DNA from 3 places in the Streptomyces sp. GL_140 genome. Region 2 is predicted to be linked to each of the others. Evidence: riboswitches for the same ligand, from Rfam matches in the RefSeq annotation. Region 2 holds a riboswitch; each other region holds the start of a gene.

Region 1 (9,531 bases), 1.4 Mb from region 2:
TCCCCAGGACGTGTACGCCGCCGACCGGCCCAACAAGCTCTCCCCGGTGGTCAAGAACTTCCCGTCCCGCGTGTACGTCCCGAACACCAGCTCCAACACGGTGTCGGTCATCGACCCGGCGACGTACAAGGTCATCGACACCATCCCGGTCGGCGTCCAACCCCAGCACGTGGTCCCCTCCTGGGACATGAAGACCCTCTGGGTCAACAACAACCGCGGCCACACGCTCACCCCGATCAACCCGGCCACCGGCGAGGCCGGCAAGCCCGTAGAGGTGCACGACCCGTACAACCTGTACTTCACGCCCAACGGCAAGTACGCGATCGTCATGGCCTCGATGGACAAGGAACTGGTCTTCCGCGACCCGCACACGATGGACCGGGTGAAGACCGTCCCGGTGAGCTGCTTCGGCGTCAACCACGCCGACTTCTCCGCCGACGGCCGCTACTTCATCGTGAGCTGCGAGTTCTCCGGCGAGCTGCTCAAGGTCGACACCGAGAAGATGGAGGTCATCGGCCAGCAGAAGCTGCCCTTCGAAGGCGCGATGCCGCAGGACGTCAAGGTCTCCCCGGACGGGAAGACCTTCTACGTCGCGGACATGATGGCGCACGGCATGTGGGTGCTCAGCGGCGACAAGTTCGACGAGCCCAAGCTGCTGCCCACCGGCAAGGGCTGCCACGGGCTGTACGTCAGCCGCGACTCCAAGGAGATGTACATCTCCAACCGCGGCGAAGGCTCCATCTCCGTCTTCGACTTCACCCAGAACAAGCTGACGAAGAAGTGGGAACTGCCGGACGGGGGCAGCCCCGACATGGGCGGCGTCTCCGCCGACGGCAAGGTGCTGTGGCTGTCGGGCCGCTACAACTCCGAGGTCTACGCGATCGACACCGTCACCGGCAAGGAGCTCGCCAGGATCCCGGTGGGCAGCGGCCCCCACGGCCTCGCCGTGTACCCGCAGCCCGGCCGCTACTCGCTCGGCCACACCGGCATCTTCCGGTAGGAAGCCCGTACGCGGCGAGCACAGGTGCCCCGGGAGCCCGTACGCACGGCTCCCGGGGCACCCTCATGGGCGCGGTGCGCCCCCGGGCATCCGGCTTCCCGTCACCAGGCGACGGGAAGCCGCTCCGGGAGGCGTTTGATGAAGCCGGTGCGCCACACCAGGTTCTCCGCCGGCACCGCGAGCCGCAGTCCGGGCAACCGTTCCACCAGCACCTCCAGCGCGATCTCGGCGTGCGTCCGGGCGAGGGCGGTCGCCGGGCAGAAGTGCCGGCCGGCGCCGAAGGCCAGGTGGGGGCCGGGGCTTTCGCGCTCCAGGTCCAGTTCGTCCGGGTGCTCGAAGGCCGCCGGGTCGAAGTTGGCCCCCTCCAGCAGGACGAGTACGAGCTCACCCTCCTTGATCAGTACGTCGCCGACCCGGACGTCCGCCATGGCGATGCGCGGCAGGCCGTCACCGACGGACAGGTTCCACCGCAGCAGCTCCTCCACGGCACCGCCCATGCGCTCCGGATGCTCGCGCAGGTACCCGATGAGCTCGGGCCTCTGCAGCAGCGCGAGGACCGCCAGGTTCAGGAACGCGGAGGTGGAGACCGCGCCGGCGCCGAAGAGGGAGACGGCTACGGTGGCGAACATGTCGTCGGTCAGGTGCGCCGACTCCGGATCGGCCTCCTTGAGCCCGGCGAAGGTGCCCAGCAGCCCCGTACGCTCCCCGGCGGGCAGCGCGAGCTGGACCCGGAGCCGCTCGGCGAAGTAGCCGACGTCCTTGTACCAGTTGAGCGCCGAGTCGACGAACGGCTCGCGCGCGGTCATGAACGCCACGTCCAGCCCCGACATCAGCCGCCGCCAGTCCTCGAACGGCACCCCCAGCACCATGCAGTGCAGGGCCGCCGAGAACGGATCCGCGAACCCGGCCCGCAGGTCGGCGGGACCCCCCTCGGCCACGATCCCGTCGATGAGCTCCCCGGCCGTGGCGCGCAGCCGGTCCCGCAGGCCCTTCTGGCGCGGACTGAGCGCCTTCATGACCGCGTCGCGCAGTCCGGCGCTTTGGATGTTGCCCATGTTGTTGACGACCTCGGGCGGGATCGTCAGCGCGTACTGGCGCGGTACGCCGGCGTTCGCCGTGTCCCGGAGGCTGAAGCGCTCGTCCTCCAGCACCTGCCTGGCCAGCGCGTAGCTGCTCACCAGCCAGGCCGGATCCCCGGTGAGGGTACGGACCTTCGCGACCGGAGCCTTCTCGCGCAGCCAGGCGCACTCCTCGGGCAGCACGTCACCGCGCCGCGAGAGCGGGAAGTCGAGGAGGGGCTCGCTGGTCTGCCCGGCGCCCTCAAGCTGCTCGACGGTCATCGACGGTCCCTTCGGCTGGTGAGGTGTCCGGGGTCGTGCGGTTCGGGTCGGTCGGATCTGGTTCAGGTATTTCAGGTGTTTGAGTTGTTTGAGGTGTTTGGGAGGTTTCGAGGGTTTCAGGCCTTACGACGGCATAAGCCTGATTCCTGGTCGCGCGCAGTCCCCCGCCGCGCGCGAAGAGGACATCCGTCAGCGGCATCTTGACGTGGTAGGCCGCCACCGACGACGGCACGTCGAGAATGCTGGGGGTGTCGATGAAGAAGGGCAGTTCGGCCGCCATGTAATCGAAGCAGACCTGCAACTGCGAGTCCGTGATCGATTCACCCTCCGGCAACTTCGAACCGACAAAATGCAAGGCCATTTCCTCGCAGCTCTTGCGGAACTCGTCGTCGGTCTCCAGGAAATGCAGAACTCGCCGGTGGAGGAGCTGGTAGACGGGATTCGGCAGGAACTCGGAAAGCGCCCGGACCCGGATCTCGGTACGGGGGTTCCCCGATTCCTCGACGCCCCTGAGGATCCTGCGCCGGACCGCCTTGATTTCCTTCGCCGCCCGCTTCCCGGCGTGCTCCTCGGTGTACCCGAAGGCGGCGAACATGCGGTCCACGTGGAGGTCGGCGTAGACGAAGTCCACCTGGGCGAAGCGGGTCGTGGCCCATCGGGCAAGGCTGGTGATGCGCTCGGAACTGAAGTAGCTGTTTCCAGGACTCACTCCGATGAGCACATGGTCGCCGTCTTCCCAGATATGGCGGCAGGTGCGGGTGAAGGGCAGAACTTCGAATGATGCGTCGACATGGATCGTCATCTGTGTGATCGCCCTTGTTGCCACTAGTCCCTGGGAGCCCTGCGCTCCTGGTGTGGCGGCAATGTCGGTACGTTATGCCGTGGTCCCGGAGCGTGACAAGTGGAAGTGGGAATTGTTGACCGTAATGATAAACTTCCGCCTTACGGAAGGGTAATTGAATTCATATCTGCCGTCCGACCGGGACCCGGGGCCCGAGGGGTGTCCGGGTGCGGCTACCCTGAGCCGGTCAACAAGCACCAAGAAGGGGTGGACCCAGTGGCGGACATCGAGAGCGCACGGGCGACGTTCGGCAAGTTCGACGCGGACGGCGACGGCTTCGTCACGGCCGACGAGTACAGCGCTGCCATGAAGGCGATGGGTGACGCGTACGTCACCGGCGCGGTCGCGGACGCCGTGATCGCCGCCAAGGACACCAACGGCGACGGCCTGCTGAGCTTCGACGAGTTCTGGGCCTCCCTGAACAAGTAAGCCCCGCGGGCAGCCCCCGCGCCGCCCCCGCCCGCCCCCCTGCCGGGGCGGGGCGGGAGGCGGATCAGGCCGTGCCCTTTTCTGTTTCCTTTTCCTTTTCCTTTGCCCCTGCCGCCGGCCCCGCCTCTTCCATGTCCTGGACCTCGGCGAGCGCTTCCTCCAGCCAGGCCAGCCAGAAGCTCTCCAGGGCGATCCCGCCGTGCAGGACGAGCCGGCGCAGCCGGTCCTCGACGGCGTCCCGGCCCGCGGGGAAGTCCTTCGCCTCGATGGCCTCGTACTCCGCCAACTGGCCCCGGTGCAGCTCCAGATGCCGCCGCAGCTCGACCCCGAGCCTCTGCGGCCCGACCACACCCGCCGCGCGGATCCGCAGCAGCAGGGGGTCGCGCATCGGCTTCGGGTCCTGGCTGTCCCCGACCCACCGCGCCAGCTCCGCGCTTCCGGCGGGCAGCACTTCGTACTCCTTCTTCTGCCCCCGTACGGGCACCTCGCTGGGCAGCGCCCGGATCAGCCCGGCGTCCTCCAGCCGGCCGAGCTCCCGGTAGATCTGCTGGTGCGTCGCGGACCAGAAGTACCCGATCGACTTGTCGAACCGCCTCGTCAGCTCCAGCCCGGACGAGGGCTTCTCGAGCAGGGCGGTGAGGATGGCGTGCGGGAGCGACATGCGGCCATCCTAGGTTCGGGGCAGGCGGCCACTTCGCTCCCGAACCCGTCCGGGGTGGCCCTCAAGGTCTTCACGAACCGCGAACCTACCTACCGCCAGGCTGCCAGCGCCTCCGGATTACGGGGCCCGGGGGCGTCCGCCGCCAGCAGGCCGTGCGCGCGCAGGACGGCCGTCACCGCCGGGGACCAGGCCGTGCGCAGGCCCGCCGCGGCGAGGAGTTCCGGGTCCGACAGGAGGGTTCCCGCCGGGCCCACGCGGATGCCGGACGGGGTCAGGACCGCCGCGTCGTCGGCCCAGCGGACCGCCAGGTCCACGTCGTGGGTGGCCATCACCACCGTGGTGCCGGAGGTCTGGAGTCCCGACAGGACGGCCAGGAGCCGCTCCTGGCCGTCCGGGTCGAGCCCGGCCGTCGGCTCGTCCAGGATCAGCACGCGCGGAGCCATCGCCACCGCACCCGCGATCGCCGCGCGCTTGCGCTGGCCGTAGGACAGGAGGTGGGTGGGGCGGTCGCGCAGCGCGGTGATGTCCAGCGCGGTGAGCGCCGAGTCCACCCGGGCGCGGACCTCGGCGGCCGGCAGGCCCAGGTTCATCGGGCCGAAGGACACGTCCTGTTCGACGGAGGCCGCGAAGAGCTGGTCGTCGGGGTCCTGCACCACCAGCTGGACGGAGGTCCGCAGCCGGGTCAGGCCGGCGCGGTCGTACGCGACCTGCGTGCCGTCGAGCCACAGCGTGCCCGAACCGGGCCGCAGGCCGCCGCTCAGCAGCCGCATCAGCGTGGTCTTGCCGCTGCCGTTGCGGCCCAGCAGGGCCAGCGCCCGGCCCGCCGGGATGGAGAAGTCGACGCCGGTCAGCACGGCCGGGCCGTCCTCGTAGGCGTAGCCCGCTCCGGCCAGCTCGATCAGGGGGGTCGGGGTCTCCAACGGGTTCACGGGTACAGCCCCTTCAGTACGAGGGTCAGGGTGATCAGCGCCGCCAGCAGCGCGGTCGTGGCCGCCAGGAACCGCCACGACAGGGCCGCCTCCGGTACGAGGACCCGCAGCGAGCCGTCGTAGCCGCGTCCGGCCAGCCCCGCCTGGAGCTTGGCCGCGCGGTCGAAGGCCCGTACGAAGGAGGTCGCGGCGAGCCCGGCCAGGGAACGCCATGCCGCCGCCCGGCCGGTGTGCCCCAGGCGGGCCGCCTGGGCCCGGTGGACCTGGGCCACGGAGTCCAGGAGCAGGAACGTGATCCGGTACATGACCAGGGCCACGTCCACCACGGCCGCCGGCACCCCGGCCCGGACCAGCCGGGGGAGCACGTCGGAGACCGGGGTGGTGAAGGCGAACAGCAGCAGCCCGAGCGAGGCCGCCGAGGTGCGCAGGAGCAGCTCGGCGGCGTGCCGCGGGCCGTCCGGGGCCATGGCGACCAGGCCCTGGGGGCCGCCCACGGCGAAGAGCAGCGGCAGCGCTCCGGTGAAGCAGAAGCCGAGCGGGATCCGGAAGGCCCGCCACAGCTGCCGCCCGGTCACGCCCGCCGGGCCGAGCAGCACGGCGAGCGTGGCGGCGGCCACCAGCGGGCCGCCCGGCCAGGGCGGCAGGCAGACGGCGGTGACCGTCAGCCCGATCCCGAGCAGGGCCTTCTCCAGGGGGTGCCGGCCGCGCCAGCGACTGCCGTGCGCGGCCACGTCGATCGGCAGCACCGCCTACGACTCCCGGGCGGCGGCGGCCGTACCGGCTCCGGCGGCGGCCTGGGCGAGGCCCTGGCGGCGGCCCTTGCGGACGCCGAAGTAGTACGCGAGCACGCCCGCGCCCAGCGCCGCCTGCAAGGCGAACAGCGCCGACTCCACTTCCCCGGAGGGGGGCTCGTACAGCGGGGAGAACCACGGTTCGTAGTCCGGCTTGAGCTCGGTGATAGCCGCCTCCGCCTGCGCGTCGGCGCCCGCGAACGGCTCCTCCTTGCCCTCGCCGAGGCCGAGCGCGATCGGGAGGACGGCGAGTGCGGCCACCAGGAGCAGCAGCAGGGTGTTGATCTTCGCGTTCCTGCTCATCCGGCCGCCGCCTCCTGCTTCCCGGTACGGCCGGAGGTCAGCTGGGCGACACCCAGCCGGACCAGGTCCGACTTGCTCGACGCCATCAGAAGCCGCATCACGAGGACGGTCAGCAGCCCCTCGCTCACGGCCAGCGGCACCTGGGTGACCGCGAAGATCCCGCCGAACTTCACGAGCGCGCCGAGGAAACCGGAAGCCGGGTCCGGGAAGGCCAGGGCGAGCTGCACGCTGGTGACGCAGTAGGTGACCAGGTCCGCGAAGAAGGCGCCGAAGAAGACGGTCACCATCAGCGGGAGGCCCGCGCCGCGCAGCAGCCGGTAGACGGCGTAGCCCGCCCACGGGCCGGCGATGGCCATCGAGAAGACGTTGGCGCCGAGGGTGGTGAGGCCGCCGTGGGCCAGTAGCAGGGCCTGGAAGAGCAGGGTGATGGTCCCGAGCACCGCCATGATCGGCGGCCGGAACAGGATCGCCCCGAGCCCGGTCCCGGTGGGGTGCGAGCAACTGCCCGTGACCGAGGGGATCTTCAGGGCGGACAGGACGAAGGTGAACGCCCCGGCCGCGCCGAGCAGCAGGGTGCTTTCCGGGTTGGCCTTCACCTCGCGGGTCAGCGAGCGGACGCCGTGGACGACGAAGGGAGCGGACGCGGCGCCCCAGGCGGCCGCGTGCAAAGGGGGTAGAAACCCCTCGGCTATATGCATGAGTGGGGAGACCTCTCCAGCACCTCGTGGATGGACAACGCGCCCCGGCCGGTCTCCTGGCTCACGGGTTGACGTCCGCTCTCCGCCTTCCCGGGCAGCACGGAACCTCCCGCGCAGCCCAGTGGCTTTCCCGCAGGAGTGGAGCCGGACTTCCCGATCACAGTGGCGAGGGCCGCACCGGTTTCTCACCGGTTTCCCGAACACCAAGGCCCATTGACCCTAGTCGGCGGCACGGGCGGCAACAAACCGGAACCCGTACGGGCGCGGTCCGGTGGCGACCGTGCCCGGCGGCGCGGAGGGTGGGGGAGTGGACTACTCCGACCTCACCGCCGTGTACGTGAACTGCACGCTCAAGCGGTCACCCGAGCCCAGCAACACCGAGGGTCTGATCGCCAGGAGCCGCGCCGCGATGGAGGCGGCCGGAGCGCGGACCTCGCTCATCCGGGCCGTCGACCACGACATCGCCACGGGCGTCTGGCCGGACATGACGGAGCACGGCTGGGAGGAGGACCAGTGGCCGGTGCTCTACAGCCAGATCATGGACGCCGACATCCTCGTGCTGTGCGGCCCGATCTGGCTCGGCGACAACAGCTCGGTGATGAAGCAGGTCATCGAGCGGCTCTACGCCTGCTCCTCGATCCTGAACGAACAGGGCCAGTACGCGTACTACGGGCGCGTCGGCGGTGCTCTGATCACCGGCAACGAGGACGGCGTCAAGCACTGCGCCATGAACATCCTCTACAGCCTCCAGCACCTCGGCTACGCGATCCCGCCGCAGGCCGACGCCGGATGGATCGGGGAGGCCGGGCCCGGTCCCTCGTACCTGGACCCCGGCTCCGGCGGCCCCGAGAACGACTTCACCAACCGGAACACGGCCTTCATGAGCTGGAACCTCATGCACCTGGCGGCCCTGCTCAAGCGGAACGGCGGGATCCCCGCCCACGGCAACCAGCGCTCGCAGTGGGACGCCGGCTGCCGCTTCGACTTCCCCAACCCGGAGCACCGCTGACCCCGAGCCGCCGCGCGACGCCCAGGACCACGAGGGCCGCGAGGCGCCCCTTGGCGGCCCGCAGGGGGCACGGCACCGGCCGGCGCCGGACCAGGAGCAGCAGGGTCCCCCACCCCCGGTGCCTCACCTGGGCAGCAGGGCGTCCAGTTCGGCGTCGAGGTCGTAGTGGCGGTGCTCCTCGCCGCGCGGGACCATCGTGGTCATCCGCCGGCACAGCTCGCGCACGTCCTTCGAGCGGGCGGACACCACGCAGCCCTGGGCGCCGTTGCTGAAGGCGAGGTAGACCCGCGGTTCGGTGCCCCGCCAGCGCGGCCACACCTGGATGTCGCCCTCCCCGGTGGCGCAGATCTGACCGTCGAGGAGCAGCTCGCGCGAGAACACCCAGTGCGCGAGGTGCAGTCCGGCGCCCTCGAAGTCGAGGGAGATCTCGTAGGGCCGGTCGGTGCGGTACACGAAGACGCCCCGCATCGGAACGGGAGCGGAGGCGGCCTCCAGCTGGAGCGGGAGGACCCGGTGTTCTGTGCCGGTCATGGGGGGGCCGCCTCTCTCTCAGGGGTGGGGAAAACACACCCACTCGGGCAAGTTAGTCCACCCCAGGGCCCCCTCCGCGGGGCAAAGGTCCCATCCGAGAGGGTCCCTCGGCCTCTTTTCTCCCGAACGTGACAAGAACACGACGAGCCCGCCCCCGGGAAGGGGTCGGGCTCATCGTGTTCTCGTCACGTTCGGCAGTCGCTGGGTCCTACGGCAGGGGGTTGTAGATGAAGGACTCGTGCGAGTTGGACTGGCCGATCGCGGTGAAGCCCGAACCGTTGGACTGGGCACCGTTGTTCTGGTTGGACGCACCGAAGCCGGAGGCGACCTGCTGAGCGGTGGAGGAGTTGCCGAGGTTGCTGCCGCCTACGCCGCTGCCGAGGATGCCGGCGAGGGCCGCGTTCGACGCGGTCCCGGCCGCACCGGCCCCGTTGTCGGCCTGGGCGACGCCGGAGAGCAGCGCGAAGGCGAAGGGGAGCGATGCGACAGCCGCCATCACGCGGATGCTGCGGGTGGTTGCCATGATTGAAGTCCTCCAGTTAAGCAAAAAGGCTGTGGTCCAAGGCGGTTGGCCGACCGCCGGGGGTGTGGACGCGACGTCGTGCCCCCACCCTGGCGCAAGTGATCATCAAGAAACCAGCCCAGACCGCCTTGTTCCCCCGCAAGCGTGAGCAACTCACTCCCAAACCTCATATCCCACCCAATTTCGAACGCAGTTACATGCGTAACCCGCCCAATAGCCGTGAGGGGGACGGAAGTGCGGAACGAGAACGGCCCGGGGCCCCGATGCAGCGCATCGGGGCCCCGGGCCGTTCGGGTCGGACTGAGTGCGTCAGCACTCGATGACGTTGACCGCCAGGCCGCCTCGGGCGGTTTCCTTGTACTTGACCTTCATGTCGGCGCCCGTCTCCTTCATGGTCTTGATGACCTTGTCGAGGGAGACCTTGTGGGTGCCGTCGCCGCGCATGGCCATCTTGGCCGCCGTGACGGCCTTGACCG
Region 2 (9,531 bases):
CGACGCGCATGACGGGCAGAATAGCCCGGTGAAGAAGTTCTCAGTGATCGGCATAGGCGCGGGCGACCCGGACCACCTGACCCTCCAGGCGGTCAGGGCGATCGGCGCGGCGGACGCATTCCTCATCCTGGAGAAGGGCGAGGAGAAGGCGGATCTGACCGGGCTGCGGCGCGCGATGCTCGACGAGCACGCCCGCCCAGGCCACCGGCTGGTGGAGGGCCGCGACCCCGACCGCGACCGGACCCCCGCCGACTACACCCCCACCGTGGACGGCTGGCGCAGCGCCCGGGCCGAGATCTTCGAGCGGTTCATCGCCGAGGACCTGGCGGAGGGCGAGACCGGGGCGTTCCTGGTGTGGGGCGATCCCTCGCTCTACGACTCCACCCTCGCGATCCTCGACGAGGTGCTGGAGAAGGGCCGGGTCGCCTTCGAGCACGAGGTGGTGCCCGGCATCAGCAGCATCTCCTCGCTGCTGGCCCGGCACCGCACGAACCTCAACCGGGTCGGCCGGCCGGTCCAGATCACCACCGGGCGGCGGCTCGCCGAGGGCTGGCCGGCCGATGTGGACGACGTGGTGGTGATGCTGGACGCCCGGCACGCCTTCACGGCCCACCTCGACCAGGACCTGTACATCTACTGGGGCGCCTACGTGGGCACCCCCGACGAGATCCTGGTCTCGGGGAAGCTGGCGGAGGTGGCCGGCCGGATCGAGGAGCTGCGCGCCGAGGCCCGTGCCCGCAAGGGCTGGATCATGGACACGTACCTGCTCCGGCGCGGCTGAGCGGTCCCCTACCCCAGGTAGGCGGGCAGGACCTCGGCGAGCCGCTCGTACTCCTCGGCCCGGTTGTAGACCTGCCCGCACACCCGGATGCCGCCGCCGCCCGGCCACGGCCAGATCAGCACCCGGATTCCGGCCTCCGCCGCGATCCGCTCGCGCAGGACGGTGGCGTCCTCGCGGGTCTCGGCCGTGCCGGCGGGCAGCCGCAGGGCGCGCATGGGCAGGCCCTCGGTGTGCGGGAGCGCGGTGAGTCCGGGGATGGCGGCGAGCAGCGCGGCCCCGTGGGCGGCCAGCGCGCTGTTGTGGGCCCGCACCTTGGCGGCGTCGAGCCGTTCCAGGAGGTCCAGGCCCTCCGGGGCGGCGAGCCAGCCGGTGTAGTCGACGGTGGCGCGGTACTCGACCGAGCGCGGGAAGCCGTGGTGGTCCTCCCAGGACGGTACGAGGGCGCGGACCCGGTCGCGGTGGCCGGGGGCGACGGCGAGGATCGCGGTGCCCGACGGGGCGTAGCCCCACTTGTGGAGGTTGCCGAACCAGAAGTCGGCGCCGCCGCCGAGCGGGTCGGCGAGCGCGCCGGGCGCGTGCGCGCCGTCCACGACGGTGGTGATGCCCCGGGCCCGGAGGTCGGCGAGCAGCCGGGGCGAGGCGATGACCCGGGCGGTGGGCGAGCTGATGTGGTCGAGCAGGGCCACCTTGGTGCGGGGCGTGAGCCCGGCCAGCACGGTTTCCCGTACGGCGTCCTCGTCGGGGAGGAGCGGGTCCAGGGTGACGGTGGTGACGGGGGCGCGGCGGGCGGCGGCATCGACCACGGTGCCGTAGCCGTGGTCGGTCACCAGGATCTCGTCGCCTTCGGCGAGCGCGATGGCGTCGAGGGCGAGGTTGGCGCCTTCGGTGGCGTTGGAGATGAAGGCGAGCCCGTCCGGGTCCGCTCCGCCGAGGTGTGCGGCGATCCGGGTGCGGGCGGCGGCGAGGCGGTCGGCGGCTCCGATGAAGAAGGCGTCGGGGTCGGCGTGCGCTTCGGCCGTCAGGGCGGCCTGGAGCTCCCGCACGGGGTGGGGCACCGCGCCGAAGGAGCCGTGGTTGAGGTGGGCGACGGCGGGGTCGAGCCCGAACAGGGCCCGGCCGCCGGCGAACTCCGCGGGGCGTATCGACGCGTGGGGCGCGGTCACGTGGACCTCCGTGAGAGGTGGGGCGCTGATGTTCCAGTGGATCATCCCCCGGCGCGGCCCGCCCCGTAACCCCGCCCCTTGGGCGGATCGCTAGTGCTGTGGCCGGGAAGGCCGGCCGAGCCTCAGCTCCCTCCGGCGGAAGTTCCGCTCGCCGACCGCGCGCCAGATCAGGCGGGGCGGGAGCGGCATCTCGCCGATGATCATCTCCCGCTCCTGTGCGTCCGCGTCCTTGAGGATCATCCCGAGGACGGTGAACAGCTTGCTCTTGGGCACCGCCGTCCTGGCCGCCTCACCGACCATCGCCCATTCCTCGGGCGAGACCACCCCGGGGACCAGCGGCAGCGCCTCGCGCTCCTCCTCGTCGAAATGCGCGTCGACCGACCGCGACACCTCTTCGAGCACGGCGACCAGTTCGCCGCCGTCCCGCTCGTTCACCACGGCCGACCACCGGTCCAGGAGCGCGGCGGCCAGCGCGAGGCGCTCCGCCAGGCCTTCGTGCTGGCCCTCCATCCGGCGCCACAGGTCCCCCTGGCCGGGAAGCCGCTCGGTCAGCTTCGGCCACAGCAGTACGTCCTCGCCCGCGTGGTGGTGGTGCAGGGTCTCCAGCAGCAGCATCAGCCGCTCCGCGACCCGTTTGACCTGCCCCCGGCCCCCCTCGGGCGCGCTGCGCACCCGGTCCGCCGCCTCGTGGAACTCCCGCCGGAACATCCGGTGGACCACGACCATGTCGTGTGTGAACGGCCTTGCCCGACTCTCCATCTCCGATGACCCCCCGGTCTTGACGGACACGTCCGCCGCCAGCGTGACGCATGCCGGTCCGCGGACGCCAGGGCGCACGGCGGCGCGCGGGCGGATCGGGCGGTCAGCGCCCGGGCGGGCGCATCTCCTGGCGGAGCGTGGCCCGCGCGCCCATCGCGGCAAGCCAGTCGTCCAGGTCTGCCATCGCGGGCGGGTCCAGGTGGGCCGGGTCCACCGTGGTGCGGAGCTGGTGGGGCACGCCGGAGCCCAGGAGAAGCCGCAGGCTGCGCTCCGCCGAGGCGGCCGCGTGGCCGATTCCGGTGACCCGCTCGTAGCGGCCGGGCGGGGCCTTGACGTCGAAGCCGACCCAGTCCAGCAGGCCCTCGTCCAGCAGCCGGGCGAGGCGCCGGGGGAAGGCTCCGCCGGTGTGCAGGCCGACCTGGAGGCCCAGGGCGCGTGCCTCCCGTACCGCCTGCGCGAGACCGCGCTGGAGCAGCGGCTCCCCGCCGGAGAAGACGATCCCGTCGAGGAGCCCCGTACGGCGGGCGAGGTGGCCGAGCACCTCGTCCCAGGAGACGGCGGCCGGGGCGCGGGCGGGCAGCAGGGCGGGGTTGTGGCAGTAGCCGCAGCGCCAGGGGCAGCCCTGGCAGAAGACGGTGGTCACGAGCCGGCCCGGCCAGTCGCAGGTGGACAGGCGGGACCAGCCGCCGATCCGGACGACCTCGGCGGAAGCCACCGGGCCCGCCGTCGCGGCGGCGCTCACACCGCCGCCTTGAAGTGGACGCGTTCGGCGTGCTCGCCCTTCTTGCCGATGTTGAAGGAGGACACCGGGCGGTGGTAGCCCATGACCCGGGTCCACACCTCGCACACCGCGCCGCAGCCGGGGCACTCGGGCTGCTCCCCCGCCAGGTAGCCGTGGTCGGCGCAGATGGAGAAGGTCGGGGTGACCGTCAGGTACGGGAGCCGGAAGGTCTCCAGCGAACGCCGGACCAGCTTGCGGCAGGCCTCGGCCGTCGGAATCCGCTCCGGGGTGTACAGGTGCAGGACGGTGCCGCCCGTGTACTTGCCCTGGAGTTCGTCCTGGCGCTCCAGCGCCTCGAAGGGGTCGTCGGTCCATCCGACGGGCAGCTGGGAGGAGTTGGTGTAGTACGGGTTGGCGTCGGTGCCGGCCTGGAGGATCCCGGGGAAGCGGGCCCGGTCCTCCTTCGCGAACCGGTACGTGGTGCCCTCGGCGGGGGTGGCCTCCAGGTTGTAGAGGTGGCCGGTGCTCTCCTGGAAGTCGACCATCCGGGCCCGGACCCGGTCCAGCAGCCGGACCGCGAGGGCGTGGCCCTCGTCCGTGGTGATGTCGTGGGCGTCCGCGCTGAAGTTGCGGATCATCTCGTTGATCCCGTTGACCCCGATGGTGGAGAAGTGGTTGCGCAGGGTGCCCAAGTACCGCTTGGTGTAGGGGAAGAGGCCGCCGTCGATCAGGTTCTGGACGGTGGTCCGCTTGAGTTCGAGGCTGTCCCTGGCGAGTTCGCACAGCCGGTCCACCTCGGCCAGCAGCCCCGCTTCGTCGCCCGCGCAGGTGTGCCCGAGCCGGGCGCAGTTGAGGGTCACGACCCCGAGCGAACCGGTCTGCTCGGCGCTTCCGAAGAGGCCGTTGCCGCGCTTGAGCAGTTCCTTCAGGTCGAGCTGGAGGCGGCAACACATGGAGCGGACCATGTTCGGTTCGAGCTCGGAGTTGATGAAGTTCTGGAAGTACGGGAGCCCGTACTTGGCCGTCATCGCGAAGAGCCGCTCGGCGTTCTCGCTCTCCCAGGGGAAGTCCCGGGTGATGTTGTAGGTCGGGATGGGGAAGGTGAACACCCGGCCGGTGGCGTCCCCTTCGGTCATCACCTTGATGTACGCCCGGTTGATCAGGTCCATCTCGGCCTGGAGCTCGCCGTAGGTGAAGCCGGTTTCCTCGCCCGCCACGACCGGGATCTGCTCGCGCAGGTCCTCGGGGCAGGTCCAGTCGAAGGTGAGGTTGGTGAAGGGGGTCTGGGTGCCCCAGCGCGAGGGCACGTTGAGGTTGTGGACCAGCTCCTGGATGCACTGCCTGACCTGCGGGTACGTCATCGCGTCGAGGCGGACGTAGGGGGCGAGGTAGGTGTCGAAGGAGGAGAAGGCCTGGGCGCCCGCCCATTCGTTCTGCAGGGTGCCCAGGAAGTTCACGATCTGGCCCACGGCCGAGGAGAGGTGCCGGGGCGGAGCGGAGTCGATCTGGCCGGGGACCCCGTTGAAGCCCTCGGTCAGCAGGGTGCGCAGGGACCAGCCGGCGCAGTAGCCGGAGAGCATGTCCAGGTCGTGGATGTGGAAGTCGCCCTCGCGGTGGGCGCGGGCCACGTCCGCCGGGTAGACCTGCTCCAGCCAGTAGTTCGCGGTGATCTTGCCCGCCGTGTTGAGGATGAGGCCGCCGAGCGAGTAGCCCTGGTTGGCGTTGGCGTTCACCCGCCAGTCCCGGCGGTCCAGGTACTCGGTCACGGTCTCTACGGCATCGACGACAGCAGTCACGGCAGCCCTCCCACGAGGCTTGGCACGGAAGTACGGATCACATGCCGGCAGGGGTCGGACTCGTCCACGCGGGGTGGACACAACCGTTGCGGGGCAGTCCCGGATTCACACCGGATTCCCTGGTGACTCGGTCGGGGCGGATGTGCGCGAGCAGCATCCGAATCCCGCCGAACCGGCAGAGCCAACACTACATATGGATGTGGGCTGCACCGACAACCACTACATATTGGGTGACGAAGGTCCCGGGGCATGGGCCTTCCGGCCCGGCCTAGCTTCGGCCGCTGGTGGCCGCGTAGTACTGGAGGTCCTGCACGTCCACCTTGCGGTCCACGGGGTAGAGCAGCTCCACCCGCGCCCCGGCCTTCCCGTCCCGCACCACCGTCGCCGAGCTGGTGCCCGGGTTCAGCGCCAGCAGCTCGGAGTGGACCCCGGACCGGGCCTCGTACGCGCCCTTGGCGGATCCGACGGCCGTACGGACGCTCGCGGGCTCCGACAGGAAGCTCAGCACCTCCACCGTGTCCCGGGGTGCGGCGCTGCCCTTGCGCAGTGACATCACGAGAGACTGGCCCCCGGTCGGCCCGGCGGCGGCGTACTGGGTGCGGGAGGTCAGGTAGAGGGTGTCGCGGACGATCTCGGGCCAGCTGTCCGTCTTGAACTTGGTGAGGTAGTACGAGCACAGGTCGAGGTAGGCGTATCCGTTGTGCAGGGACGGGGCGAACTGGCTGCCCTCGCTGTAGTCGTTCCAGGTGGTGAGCTGGACCCAGTCGGCGCCGTCCTCGATGGCGCGGGTCCATGTGGCGCGCAGGGTTGCCGTGTTGCCCGCCTCGTCGTAGATCCCCTGGTTGGGGCGGGCGTCCTGGACCGACACGGGCTGCATCCAGACCTTGCCCAGGGCGTGCGCCTGCCGGACGTCGCCCGTGGAGCTCTGCTGGCCGACGTAGCTTCGGCTGCCCCACTCGGAGAACCCGTAACTGATGGGCGCGAACTGGGTGTTGCTGCCGTCGAAGTCGAGGAAGAGCGGGACCAGGGCGGTGCGGATCCCGTGCCGGGACTTCAGGAGGTCCATGACCTGGCTCCACCAGGCGGCGCTGCGCGCCTCCGCCTTGAAGGGCGAGACCACGAGGCGTCCGTCGGGGAGCCGGTGCGCGGAGGGCGCCTTGCCCAGATCCGCGAGGGCGTTCGCGAGCACGCCGGGGTCGTCGTCCTTCAGGGAGGTCATGTCCGGCATCAGCATGATCTTGAAGCCCGGGTCCACCGAACGGGCCGCTTCCATCAGGAGCTCGCAGCGCTCCCAGTTCTTCCCGGAGAGGGAGAGCAGGTCGAGGGTGAATCCGTCGATGCCCGCGGCGCGCGCGGTGCGCACCTCCTGCTGGAGGTTGGCGAGCTCCCAGTTGCCGTCCTTGGGCAGGACCGGGAGCGGCCGGTCGCGCAGCAGGCCGCCGTACCGTTCGTGCTTGCCGCCCTCTCCGTCCGGGTTCAGGTAGTTGCGGGTGTAGTAGTCGGCGTCGGCGCTCGCGTTGTCGAGGGAGAGCGGGTACGGCGTGAAGTAGTGGGCGAAGACCAGCTTCTTGCCGGCGGAGCCCGAGCGCAGTGCGGCCGGTTGCGGCAGGTCGAAGGGCAGAGCTCCGGCGGGGCGCGCTCCGGTGCCCGCCCCGGCCGTCGGGTCTTGCTTGTCCGTCGCGCCGGCGGCGGGGCTGGACTGCGCGGGTGCGGGTGCGCCCTGGTCGGCGGCCCCGGAGGGGGCGTCGCCCTCGGGGCCGTCGGGCCGGATGTCGACCGGGTTCGCCGCCCCGGAGCCCTCCAGCCGGTCGGCGGCCGTGAGCGGGTCCCAGGCGATGCCGGTGGCGGCGCACACGCCGACGAGGAGGAAGGCGGACAGGAAGAGGGTCAGCAGGGGCCTGCGGCCCCTGAAGCCCGGACGGCGCCGGTGCGACGCGGGTCTCTGCCTGCGCCGTGCCCGTCGCTGGTCCGCATCCATGGTGACGTCCTCCCCGCATATGCCCGCACATCGGGCCGCACAGCAGTACAGCCGATTCCCGGTCCCCGGACAACTATTCTCCAGGGGCCCGACACCTGGCGCGTACATCACGGGAAGTGTGGGAAGTACGGGAAATACGGAAATTCGACCACACGGCCAACTGCCCACCGACGGCGGCCCGATGAGCTCGCGCTGTACAAAGACGCATCGCCTGTACAACTGCTGCGATCACCGGGTGCCACGGGCCTTTCACCGGAATAGGGAATTCCCCTGGCCTTCCGGGGAATGTGGCGCATAATCGTCTCCATGCGGCCTGAAACAACCCTCTTGCCGCGTATGGTCACGCATGCATGGGGGGCATCGTGCCGATGAACAACTCTACGGGCGCCGGCACCGTTCCGGCCACATCCGCAGAGCTTTCCCGCCTGCTCACCGCCGTACGGCGGGGCCGGGTGGTCACCATCACCGGACGGTTCCGGGAGCCCCGGGGCCTGCTGGTGCGGGAGATCGGGGAACGGCTCGCGTCCAACTTCTACGACGGGGTGGCTCTGGTCGTCGTGGACCACCGCTTCGGGGTCCGCGACCTGACGGCCGCGCTGGGTTGCGTACCGGGCATGCCGTTCCTGCCTTGCGGCACGGCGAACGCGGCGTCGTGGCTGGCGGAGCGCGACATGCTGCTCGTCCTCGACGGCTCCGACCACCTGGCGTCCGAGACGCTGGCCTGGCTGCACGACCTCCTGCGCGCGGCCCCGGGCCTGCGGATCCTGGCGGCCGGACGCCATCCGCTGGGCTTCCCGCACGAGTGCGTGCACCGCCTCTGAGACCTGGGCCCGCCCGACGTCTGCGGCCCGCCTGAAACCCGCGGCCCGCGGCTCGCCCGGAGCCTGCGGCCTACCGCCCGGGCTCCGCGCCCTGCCCGGCCCGCCAGTCCTCGGCCAGCAGCCCCATCACCACCTCGTCCAGGAACTCCCCGCACACCCAGGCCGCCCCGCGCAGGGTCCCCTCCAGGGCGAATCCGTTCGCGGTCGCAGCCCGGATCACCGGGATGTTCTCGGCCAGGGTGTCCACCTGGAGCCGGTGCAGCCCGCGCACGGAGAACCCGTAGCGGCACAGCAGTCGCACCACGTCCTCGCCCAGGCCCCGGCCGCGACAGCCGGGGCGCAGCGAGATGCCGAGGTGGGCGGTGCGGTTGTGCGGGTCGATGGACCAGAGCAGGGCCTCGCCCGCCAGTTCGCCTGTGGCCCGCTCCACGACGGAGAAGACGGCGACCTCGTCGGAGGGCTCGCGGGGCTCGTACGGGGAGTGCCCGCTCACCGCCCCCACCGGCCGCCAGGGCCGCGTGTCGGCGCGCGAGCGCGTGGCCACGTCCTCGTAGAGCTCGGCGTGGAGCACGGCCACGTCGTCGGTGTGCCGGGCGCGCAGTCCGACCAGTTCGCCTTGGATCATTGGGCCTTACTAGCCCGTGCCGGGCCGCTGCCACAACCGGGTTTCCGCCCCTCGGCCCCTTGGCCCCGCCCCGGGCCGGCCCCGGACGCGACTCCGCCCCGGTCGGCGACTGCCGGCCGGGGCGGACCCGCTGGAGCGGTGTTCCTCGACTGGTGCCGCGTGACGCGGCAGTGGGACTAGCCGAGGATCGCGAGCGCCTGGTTCAGCGTCGCGGACGGCCGCATGATCGCAGAGGCCTTGGCGGCGTCGGGCTGGTAGTAGCCGCCGATGTCGGCCGGGGAGCCCTGCACCGCGATGAGCTCGGCGACGATCTTCTCCTCCGACTCGGCCAGGGTCTTGGCGAGCGGGTCGAACGCGGCGGCCAGCTTCGGGTCGTCGGTCTGGCGCGACAGCTCCTGGGCCCAGTACAGCGCCAGGTAGAAGTGGCTGCCGCGGTTGTCGATGCCGCCCAGCTTGCGGCTCGGCGACTTGTCCTCGTTGAGGAAGGTGCCGGTCGCACGGTCCAGGGTGTCCGCGAGGACCTGGGCGCGGGCGTTGCCGGTGGTGGTGGCCAGGTGCTCGAAGGAGACGGCCAGCGCGAGGAACTCGCCGAGCGAGTCCCAGCGGAGGTAGTTCTCCTTGACGAGCTGCTGCACGTGCTTCGGGGCGGAGCCGCCGGCGCCCGTCTCGAAGAGGCCGCCGCCGTTCATCAGCGGGACGACCGACAGCATCTTGGCGCTGGTGCCCAGCTCCAGGATCGGGAAGAGGTCGGTCAGGTAGTCGCGCAGCACGTTGCCGGTCACCGAGATGGTGTCCTCGCCGCGGCGGATCCGCTCCAGGGAGTAGGCCGTGGCCTCGACCGGGGACAGGATCTTGATGGTCAGACCCTCGGTGTCGTGCTCGGCGAG
Region 3 (9,531 bases), 1.7 Mb from region 2:
CGGAGTCCTGGTTCAACCTGGCGCTGCTCCACAAGTTCCGCCACGACTGGGAGCAGGCGCGGACGGCCGGGCTGCGTGCCGTGGCGCTGCTGGACCGGGAGACCGGCGCCCCGGACTGGTGGAACGTGGGCATCGCCGCCACCGCGCTCCAGGACTGGCCGCTGGCCCGCCGCGCGTGGCAGGCGTACGGGCTGAAGGTGCCCGGGGACCCGCACGGCGCGGGCGGCGGCGCGGGCCACGCCAACGGCGAACCGGTCGGCATGGAGCTCGGCAGCGCGGCCGTACGGCTCTCTCCCGAGGGCGAGGCCGAGGTGGTCTGGGGCCGCAGGCTGGATCCCGCCCGCATGGAGGTCCTGTCGATCCCGCTGCCCTCCTCGGGGCGGCGCTGGGGCGAGGTCGTCCTGCACGACGGGGTCCCGCACGGCGAGCGCGTCACCGCGGCCGGGCCCTCCTACCCCGTCTTCGACGAGATCGAACTCTGGGCTCCCTCGCCCGTGCCCACCTGGGTGGTGCTGCTGGAGGCGGCCACCGAGGCCGACCGCAACGCCCTGGAGCAGCTGGCCTCCGATGCCGGCTTCGCCGCCGAGGACTGGTCCTCGTCGGTGCGGCTGCTGTGCCGGACCTGCTCGGAGAGCGCGATGCCGAGCGGCGAGGGCGACGGGGAGCACCTGGACCCGCACGACCACAGCGAACCGGGACACCCCGGCCCGCTGGGGCACCGCACGACCGGCTCCGGTTCCCTGTGGGTCCCCGAGCGCGAGTGCGGCATCGCGGCGCCCCCCGGCCTGGTGCGCGGACTGCTCGACGGATGGGTCGCGGACAGCCCGGACACCCGGGAGTGGCGGGATCTCGAAGAAGTCTGCTGACGGGTGGCCGTAGGCTGTACCGGCACTCGGTGGACTTACGGAAGGCGTACGGCGGACATGGCGCAGCAGGAGAACGACGTTGTCGAGGTCGAGGTAGTGAACGACGGGTACGTCGTGGACACCGAGGACTGTGAGGCGCGCGAGCTGGCCCACCGCGAGCGCGGCACGGCCCGCCCGATCACGGTGGTCGGCAACCCGGTCCTGCACCGCGAGTGCAAGGACGTCACCGAGTTCGGCGACGAGCTGGCGCAGCTGATCGACGACATGTTCGCCAGCCAGAAGGCTGCCGAGGGCGTGGGCCTGGCCGCGAACCAGATCGGCGTGGACGCCAAGGTCTTCGTCTACGACTGCCCGGACGACGACGGCAACCGCCACACGGGCGTCGTGGTCAACCCGAAGCTCGTCGAGCTGCCGGCCGCCGCGCGGGTCCTGGACGACTCGAACGAGGGCTGCCTGTCGGTCCCGACCGCCTACGCCTCGCTGGCCCGCACGGACTACGCCGAGGTCACCGGCCAGGACGCCCAGGGCAACCCGATCAAGGTGCGCGGCACCGGCTACTTCGCGCGCTGCCTGCAGCACGAGACCGACCACCTGTACGGGTACCTGTACATCGACCGGCTCTCGAAGCGGGACCGCAAGGACGCCCTGAAGCAGATGGAAGAGGGCACCCCGCGCTACGAGACGGTTCCGAACGTCTAAGGACGACTGAGGACGCCTAGGCCGCCCGCGGCCCGCGGAAGGTCCGCCGGAAGGCGTTCGGAGTGGTCCCCAGGGCCCGTAGGAAGTGGTGGCGCAGCGCGGGCGCGTTGCCGAAGCCGCAGCGGCCCGCGATCGCGTCGACCGTGTCGTCCGTGGACTCCAGCAGCTCCTGCGCCAGCAGCACCCGCTGGCGCAGGACCCACTGGTACGGGGTGGTCCCCGTCTCCTGCAGGAAGCGGCGGGCGAAGGTGCGCGGCGACATGTGCGCGCGCTCTGCGAGCTGCTCGACGGTGATCTCCTCGTCCAGGTGGCGGGCCATCCAGCCGATCACCTCGCCGACCGTGTCGCAGGACGTGCGCGGGAGCGGGCGCTGGATGTACTGGGCCTGCCCGCCGTCCCGGTGCGGCGGCACCACCATCCTGCGGGCGATGGTGTTGGCCACCTCCGCTCCGTGCTCCTGGCGGAGCACGTGCAGGCACGCGTCGATGCCCGAGGCCGTCCCGGCGGAAGTGATCACCGAGCCCTCGTCGACGTAGAGCACGTCCGGGTCCACCCGGGCCTTCGGGAAGCGGCGGGCCAGCGCCGGGGCGTGCATCCAGTGGGTGGTGCAGCGCCGCCCGTCCAGCAGCCCGGCCCCGCCCAGCACGAAGGCGCCGCTGCACACGCTCAGGACCCGGGCCCCCCGGTCCACGGCCCTGCACAGGGCGTCGAGGAGGGGCTGGGGATACTCCCGTACGGGCGCCTGCCGGTCGGCGGGCACACAGATCAGGTCCGCCTCCTCCAGCCGCTCCAGGCCGTGCGAGGGCGCGATGGCGAAGCCGACGTCGGCCATGGTCAGCGGCCCTTCCTCGGCCGCGCACACGGCGAAGTCGTACACCGGCAGGCCCTGCTCGCTGCGGTCGAGCCCGAAGACCTCGCAGAAGATCCCGAACTCGAAGGGCGCCACTCCGTCGACGAGGGCCACGGCCACGTTCTTCAGCATGACCCCAGTGTGGCAGTAATTCGTACTTCCATGACAGTCCTGCCACTGTCCGGTTTTCGCCCGACTGGCGAGAGTGGACTCATGACCACATTCCTGAGCCTTCTCTTCGTCCTCGCCCTCGCCGTCCTGGTGCTCGCGCCGTCCCTGTACGGCGTGGTCCTGGAACGCAGGATCGACCGGCAGCTGCGCGAGGCTGCTGCCGGCCGATCAGAGGTTCCTGCGGTGCGGACCCGGACTCAGAAGTCCTCGTCCAGGTCGACGGTGCCTTCCACCGCGACCTGGTAGGCCGACGGGCGGCGCTCGAAGAAGTTGGTCAGCTCCTGGACGCCCTGGAGCTCCATGAAGGAGAACGGGTTCTGCGAGCCGTAGATCGGCGCGAAGCCGAGGCGGACCAGGCGCTGGTCCGCGACGCACTCCAGGTACTCGCGCATCGACTCGGTGTTCATGCCCGGCAGGCCGTCACCGCACAGGTCGCGGCCGAACTGGAGCTCCGCCTCGACGGCTTCCTTGAGCATGTCGACGACCTGCTGCTGGAGTTCGTCGTCGAAGAGCTCGGGCTCCTCCTTGCGGACCGTGTCCACGACCTCGAACGCGAAGTTCATATGCATGGTTTCGTCCCGGAAGACCCAGTTCGTCCCCGTGGCCAGGCCGTGCAGCAGGCCGCGCGAGCGGAACCAGTAGACGTACGCGAACGCCCCGTAGAAGAACAGGCCTTCGATGCACGCCGCGAAGCAGATCAGGTTCAGCAGGAAGCGGCGGCGGTCGGCCTTGGTCTCCAGGCGCTCCAGCTTCTCGACCTCGTTGATCCACTTGAAGCAGAACTGGGCCTTCTCGCGGATCGAGGGGATCTCCTCGACCGCGTCGAAGGCGGCCGCGCGGTCGTCCGGGTCCGGCAGGTAGGTGTCGAGCAGCGTCAGGTAGAACTGGACGTGCACGGCCTCCTCGAAGAGCTGGCGCGACAGGTACAGGCGCGCCTCCGGGGAGTTGATGTGCTTGTACAGGGTCAGGACGAGGTTGTTCGAGACGATCGAGTCGCCCGTCGCGAAGAACGCGACCAGGCGGCCGATCATGTGCTGCTCACCGGGGGTGAGCTTGGCGAGGTCGGCCACGTCCGAGTGGAGGTCGACCTCCTCCACGGTCCAGGTGTTCTTGATCGCGTCCCGGTAGCGCTCGTAGAAGTCCGGGTAGCGCATGGGGCGGAGCGTGAGCTCGAAGCCCGGGTCCAGGAGGTTCTTCTTGTCTGTGGAGCTCATTACTGGCAGGCCTCGCAGGACTCGGGGTTTTCAAGGGAGCAGGCGAGCGCTTCCGCGGCGGCTGCCTCGGCGGCGGCCAGGGCCGCGGCGTCGGCGTTCATGGGCTCGGGCAGCGCCACCGGGGTGGTGGCCTGCGCGGCGCGGGCGATCTTCGTCGCCGGGCGCGAGCGCAGGTAGTACGTGGTCTTCAGGCCCTGCTTCCAGGCGTACGCGTACATGGAGCTGAGCTTGCCGATGGTCGGCGTCTCCAGGAACAGGTTCAGCGACTGCGACTGGTCGAGGAACGGCGTACGGGCCGCCGCCATGTCGATCAGGCCGCGCTGCGGGATCTCCCACGCCGTGCGGTACAGCTCGCGGACCTCGGCAGGGATCCAGCCGAAGCCCTGGACGGAGCCGCTGGATTCGCGCAGCGCCTCGCGGGTCTGGGCGTCCCAGACGCCGAGCCGCTTGAGCTCCTGCACCAGGTAGCCGTTGACCTGGAGGAACTCCCCGCTCAGCGTCTCGCGCTTGAAGAGGTTGGAGACCTGCGGCTCGATGCACTCGTACACGCCGGCGATCGACGCGATGGTCGCCGTCGGGGCGATGGCCAGGAGGAGGGAGTTGCGCATCCCGGACTTCGCGACCCGGGCGCGCAGCGCGTCCCAGCGCTCCGGCCAGTTCAGCTCGACCTCGTAGTGGTCGGGGTGCAGGACGCCGCGGGCGGTACGGGTCTGCTCCCAGGCGGGGAGCGGGCCGCTGCGCTCGGCCAGGTCGCACGAGGCCTCGTACGCGGCGAGCATGATGCGCTCGGAGAGCTTGGTGGACAGGGCCTTCGCCTCGGGGGAGTCGAAGGGCAGCTTCAGCTGGAAGAAGACGTCCTGCAGGCCCATCGCGCCCAGGCCCACCGGGCGCCAGCGGGCGTTGGAGCGGCCGGCCTGCTCGGTCGGGTAGAAGTTGATGTCCACGACGCGGTCGAGGAAGGTCACGGCGGTGCGGACGGTCTCGTCCAGCCGCTCCCAGTCGATGTCGCCGGCCTCGGCGAGCACGAAGGCGCCGAGGTTGACCGAGCCGAGGTTGCAGACGGCCGTCTCGCCGTCGTTGGTGACCTCGATGATCTCGGTGCACAGGTTCGAGGAGTGGACGACGGTGCCCGGCTCCGCGGTCTGGTTCGCGGTGCGGTTGGAGGCGTCCTTGAAGGTCATCCAGCCCTGGCCGGTCTGCGCGAGGGTGCGCATCATCCGGCCGTACAGGTCGCGGGCGGGGATGGTCTTGCGGGCCAGGCCGCCGGCCTCGGCCTTGCGGTAGGCGGCGTCGAACTCGTCGCCCCACAGGTCGACGAGCTCGGGGACGTCGGCCGGGGAGAACAGCGACCAGTCGGCGTCGGAGTTCACGCGGCGCATGAACTCGTCCGGCACCCAGTGCGCCAGGTTCAGGTTGTGGGTGCGGCGCTGGTCCTCGCCGGTGTTGTCGCGGAGCTCCAGGAACTCCTCGATGTCCGCGTGCCAGGTCTCCAGGTAGACGGCCGCGGCGCCCTTGCGGCGGCCGCCCTGGTTGACGGCGGCGACGGAGGCGTCCAGCGTCTTGAGGAACGGCACGATGCCGTTGGAGTGGCCGTTGGTGCCGCGGATCAGGGAGCCGCGGGCCCGGATGCGCGAGTAGGACAGGCCGATGCCGCCGGCGTGCTTGGAGAGGCGGGCGACCTGGTGGTAGCGGTCGTAGATCGAGTCGAGCTCGTCCAGCGGGGAGTCCAGCAGGTAGCAGGAGGACATCTGCGGGTGCCGGGTGCCGGAGTTGAAGAGCGTGGGGGAGGACGGCAGGTAGTCCAGGCGGCTCATCAGCCGGTAGAGGGAGGCGACTTCCTCGACGGCCTGAACGCTCTCGTTCTCGGCGAGTCCGCAGGCCACGCGCAGCATGAAGTACTGCGGGGTCTCGATGACCTGGCGGGTGATCGGGTGGCGCAGCAGGTAGCGGCTGTGCAGCGTGCGCAGGCCGAAGAAGCCGAAGCGGTCGTCGGCGCCCTCGGCGAGCGAGTGCTCGACCAGCGCGTCGAGCCGGTTCGCGTGGAGACGTACGAAGTCTGCGGTGCGGTCGGCGATCAGGCCTTCGCGGTGACCCACCTCGACGGAGCCGGAGAACGAGAGGGAGCCCTGGCCGGCGGCCTCGTCGCGGACGGCCAGCGTCAGCAGCCGGGCGGCGAGCCGGGAGTACGCCGGGTCCTCGGAGATCAGCCCGGCGGCCGCCTCGGTGGCGAGCGTACGCAGCTCCGCCTCGTCGGCGGCCGCGCTGCGGCCGCGCAGCGCGGCGGCGGCGACCCGGCCGGGGTCGGTGTCGGGCAGATCGGCGGTCAGCTCGGTGAGCGTGCGCAACAGCGCGGCCCCCGGACCCTCATAGGCGGACGGGTCGGACTCGGCGCGCGGTGCGGAAGGCGCGATGGTCACGGGGGGAGCTCTCCCTCGCTCGGCTCCGGGAACACCGTTGGTGCGGGGCGCGAGGGGGCGCACGCGGGGAAGTGCGGACCTGGCAGGGCACGCATACGCCACGTGACGTCCACCGGCCCAACCGCGAGGCCCGGACGAATCGGCACCCGGGTCGGACGATCCGGGCGCACTGTCGACAGGTCCTCGGACTTGTGGATGCACCGAACGGGTCCGGGCATTTCATACCGTTGCGGGACAGTTCCGGATTCTCACCGGATTCCCCTGCGACGACAGCGAGGACGAGCATACATGTGGGGGCCGCCCCTCGCGGTAGCCCCCACATGTTGTGTCGCCCGTCGGCGGTGGCGCGCTGTTACAGCTCGACGCGGTAGGTGAGCAGGGGCAGGCCCGGGACCGGGTACCAGTCCCGTTCCGGGGTCCGTACGAAGCCCAGCCGGTGGTAGATCCGGTGCGCTCCCAGCATCTTCTCGGTGGTCGACAGCGTCAGGTGGGTCACGCCCTCCAGCTCCCGGGCGCGGGCCATGCAGGCGCGCACCAGGGCCTCGCCGGCGCCCCGGCCGCGGGCTTCGGGCGAGACGGCCAGCATCCGGAACTCCGCCTCGTGGGGGCCGGCGATCTGGGCGAGCGGGCTGCCGGGAGGGGCGAAGGTCACATTGCCGAGCAGCGTGCCCTCGTACTCCGCGACGATCACTTCGGCGTCGGCCGCCCGGCCGGCGACGTCGCGCAGCCGGTCCAGGTAGGGGTCGTCCTCGGCGAAGTCCAGCAGCTCGTCGCCGAGGTACGCCTGTGCGGTGAGCTCGCCCAGCTCTTCGTATTCGGCGGCCGTTGCCGCCCTGATGACGATGTCCATGGCACCGAGTGTGCGACAGGGTGCGCGAAAGGGCCGCCCTGCCTCCCGCCGGTGGGGCGGGAGGAGGGGCGGCCCCGGTGTGCGCGGTCCGTGCTCAGCAGCAGCGGAACCCCTCGCGCGGGTCGGCCTCGCGGGCGTCCATGCGGGCCCGCTCGAAGGCCCGGCGGGTCATCACCTGCGCGTCCGGGTCGTGGGTGCGGGCGTGGGCGACGTAGTGGTCGTACGCCGCCTCGCCGGAGAACTCCCGTACGTAGAAGCGGGCCCGGTCCAGGACCTGGCGCAGGCCCGTCACGCGGATTCCTTTACGCGGCCCCCGCCCGAGTCGAGTCCGGCGGCGGCGAGCTCCGCGCGCTCCTCGGCGGTGGGGATCAGCCCGGCCGGGGCGATGATCCGGGACTCGGTCCACGGGGTCTCGGCCAGGGTGACGGACTCCGGCTTGCGGACGGCGTTGAAGCAGGTCCGGGCCGCGTCGAGCAGGACGATGACGATCAGCAGTGCGAAGAGGACCGAGAGGACCCCGTCGACCGTGGCGTTGGTGACCACGGTGTGCATCTCGTCCAGGTTCTTCGCGGGCTTGAGGATCTTGCCGGCGTCGATGCCGTCCTGGTAGAGGTCCCGCTGCGCGAAGAAGCCGATCTTCGGGTTGTCCGAGAAGATCTTCTGGTAGCTGGCGGTGAGGGTGACGGCCACGTCCCACGCCAGCGGGACACCCGTCACCCAGGCCCACTTGAGGCGGCCCGACTTGACCAGCAGCGTGGTGCAGACGGCCAGGGCGACCGCCGCGAGCAGCTGGTTCGCGATCCCGAACAGCGGGAAGAGCTGGTTGATGCCGCCCAGCGGGTCCTTGACGCCGACCCACAGGAAGTAGCCCCAGCCGCCGACGACGATCGCGCTGGCGAACCAGACGCCCGGCTTCCAGCTGATGTCCTTGAAGGACTTGTGCACGTTGCCGAGGGTGTCCTGGAGCATGAACCGGCCCACGCGGGTGCCCGCGTCGACCGTGGTCAGGATGAACAGGGCCTCGAACATGATCGCGAAGTGGTACCAGAAGGCCTTCATCGAGGAGCCGCCGACCACGGACGAGAAGATCTCCGACATTCCGAGTGCGAAGGTCGGTGCGCCGCCCGTGCGGGACAGCAGGCTGGTCTCCTCCACGTCCTTCGCGGCCTGCGCGAGGGCTTCGGGGGAGATGGCGAAGCCGAAGTGGGCGACCGCCTCGGAGGCGGTCTGGACGGTGGCGCCGACGACTCCGGCGGGGGAGTTGACCGCGAAGTACAGGCCCGGGTCGATGATGCAGGCCGCGATGATCGCCATGACGGCGACGAAGGACTCGGTCAGCATCGCGCCGTAGCCGATGACCCGGACCTGGGTCTCCTTCTGGATCATCTTCGGGGTGGTGCCGGAGGAGACCAGCGAGTGGAACCCGGACAGCGCTCCGCAGGCGATGGTGATGAAGACGAAGGGGAACATCGAGCCGGCGAAGACCGGGCCGTCGCCGCGCGAGGCGAAGTCGGTGACCGCGGGCATCCTCAGGACCGGCATGGAGACGACCACGCCCACGGCCAGCAGGCCGATGGTGCCGACCTTCATGAAGGTGGAGAGGTAGTCGCGCGGGGCGAGCAGCATCCAGACCGGCAGCACGGACGCCACGAACCCGTACGCGATCATCCAGATGACCAGCGTCTCCTTCTCCAGGGTGAAGGTGTCCGCCAGCGAGGACTCCGCGACCCAGCCGCCCGCGACGATGGCCAGGAGCAGCAGCGCGACGCCGACGAGGGAGACCTCGGTGACCCGGCCCGGGCGCAGGACGCGCAGGTAGAAGCCCATGAAGAGGGCGATCGGGATGGTCATGCCGATGGAGAAGACGCCCCACGGGGAGTGCGCCAGCGCGTTGACGATGACCAGTGCCAGCACGGCCAGCAGGATGATCATGATGGCGAAGACGGCGACGAGCGCGGCCGCACCGCCGACCGGGCCGATCTCGTCCCGGGCCATCTGGCCGAGCGAACGGCCGTTGCGCCGGGTGGAGAAGAAGAGCGTGACCATGTCCTGGACCGCGCCCGCGAAGATCACGCCCGCGACGATCCAGATGGTGCCGGGCAGGTAGCCCATCTGCGAGGCGAGTACGGGACCCACCAGCGGGCCGGCGCCGGCGACGGCGGCGAAGTGATGGCCGAAAAGCACCCGTCGGTCGGTCGGGTGGAAGTCGACACCGTTGTCGAGGCGTTCGGCGGGAGTGGCCCGGGTCCGGTCCACCTTCAGGACGCGGTCCGCGATGAAGCGCGCGTAGAAGCGGTAGCCGATCGCGTACGAACCCAGCGCGGCGGCGAGCAGCCACGCGGCCGAGATCTCCTCGCCGCGGGAGAGCGCCAGCACGCCCCAGCCGATGGCGCCGACGAGCCCGACGAGCACCCACAGGACCACGGAGCGGGGAGACATGCGCCCCAGCGCCCCCGTGGCACCC

The links. Region 2 has a riboswitch for cobalamin ahead of AC3IYJ_RS33815 (ribonucleoside triphosphate reductase). Riboswitches for the same ligand answer to the same signal wherever they lie in the genome.
Region 1: another riboswitch for cobalamin. It lies ahead of AC3IYJ_RS27170 (energy-coupling factor ABC transporter permease); the one in region 2 lies ahead of AC3IYJ_RS33815 (ribonucleoside triphosphate reductase).
Region 3: another riboswitch for cobalamin. It lies ahead of AC3IYJ_RS26080 (ribonucleoside-diphosphate reductase subunit alpha); the one in region 2 lies ahead of AC3IYJ_RS33815 (ribonucleoside triphosphate reductase).

Annotation. Positions count from the first base shown of each region.
Region 1 is NZ_CM174404.1:5,850,393-5,859,923, forward strand. Features, by position in the region: gene AC3IYJ_RS27130 (YncE family protein) at 1-1,000, shown strand, start outside; gene AC3IYJ_RS27135 (cytochrome P450) at 1,102-2,340, opposite strand; gene AC3IYJ_RS27140 (tRNA-dependent cyclodipeptide synthase) at 2,321-3,142, opposite strand; gene AC3IYJ_RS27145 (EF-hand domain-containing protein) at 3,398-3,610, shown strand; gene AC3IYJ_RS27150 (PadR family transcriptional regulator) at 3,675-4,271, opposite strand; gene AC3IYJ_RS27155 (energy-coupling factor ABC transporter ATP-binding protein) at 4,361-5,191, opposite strand; gene cbiQ (cobalt ECF transporter T component CbiQ) at 5,197-5,946, opposite strand; gene AC3IYJ_RS27165 (energy-coupling factor ABC transporter substrate-binding protein) at 5,950-6,294, opposite strand; gene AC3IYJ_RS27170 (energy-coupling factor ABC transporter permease) at 6,291-6,992, opposite strand; cobalamin riboswitch at 7,022-7,215, opposite strand; gene AC3IYJ_RS27175 (flavodoxin family protein) at 7,264-8,001, shown strand; gene AC3IYJ_RS27180 (SsgA family sporulation/cell division regulator) at 8,125-8,532, opposite strand; gene AC3IYJ_RS27185 (hypothetical protein) at 8,741-9,055, opposite strand; gene AC3IYJ_RS27190 (L-serine ammonia-lyase) at 9,365-9,531, opposite strand, start outside.
Region 2 is NZ_CM174404.1:7,271,558-7,281,088, reverse strand. Features, by position in the region: gene AC3IYJ_RS33840 ((Fe-S)-binding protein) at 1-10, opposite strand, end outside; gene cobF (precorrin-6A synthase (deacetylating)) at 29-781, shown strand; gene AC3IYJ_RS33830 (aminotransferase class V-fold PLP-dependent enzyme) at 790-1,944, opposite strand; gene AC3IYJ_RS33825 (hemerythrin domain-containing protein) at 2,035-2,670, opposite strand; gene AC3IYJ_RS33820 (anaerobic ribonucleoside-triphosphate reductase activating protein) at 2,807-3,445, opposite strand; gene AC3IYJ_RS33815 (ribonucleoside triphosphate reductase) at 3,442-5,271, opposite strand; cobalamin riboswitch at 5,250-5,412, opposite strand; gene AC3IYJ_RS33810 (glycoside hydrolase family 71 protein) at 5,489-7,198, opposite strand; gene AC3IYJ_RS33805 (hypothetical protein) at 7,549-8,019, shown strand; gene AC3IYJ_RS33800 (GNAT family N-acetyltransferase) at 8,090-8,644, opposite strand; gene AC3IYJ_RS33795 (NADP-dependent isocitrate dehydrogenase) at 8,821-9,531, opposite strand, start outside.
Region 3 is NZ_CM174404.1:5,591,188-5,600,718, forward strand. Features, by position in the region: gene AC3IYJ_RS26055 (tetratricopeptide repeat protein) at 1-866, shown strand, start outside; gene def (peptide deformylase) at 924-1,565, shown strand; gene AC3IYJ_RS26065 (helix-turn-helix domain-containing protein) at 1,582-2,547, opposite strand; gene AC3IYJ_RS26070 (hypothetical protein) at 2,629-2,832, shown strand; gene AC3IYJ_RS26075 (ribonucleotide-diphosphate reductase subunit beta) at 2,784-3,800, opposite strand; gene AC3IYJ_RS26080 (ribonucleoside-diphosphate reductase subunit alpha) at 3,800-6,217, opposite strand; cobalamin riboswitch at 6,375-6,503, opposite strand; gene AC3IYJ_RS26085 (GNAT family N-acetyltransferase) at 6,570-7,067, opposite strand; gene AC3IYJ_RS26090 (CstA-like transporter-associated (seleno)protein) at 7,162-7,359, opposite strand; gene AC3IYJ_RS26095 (carbon starvation CstA family protein) at 7,356-9,506, opposite strand.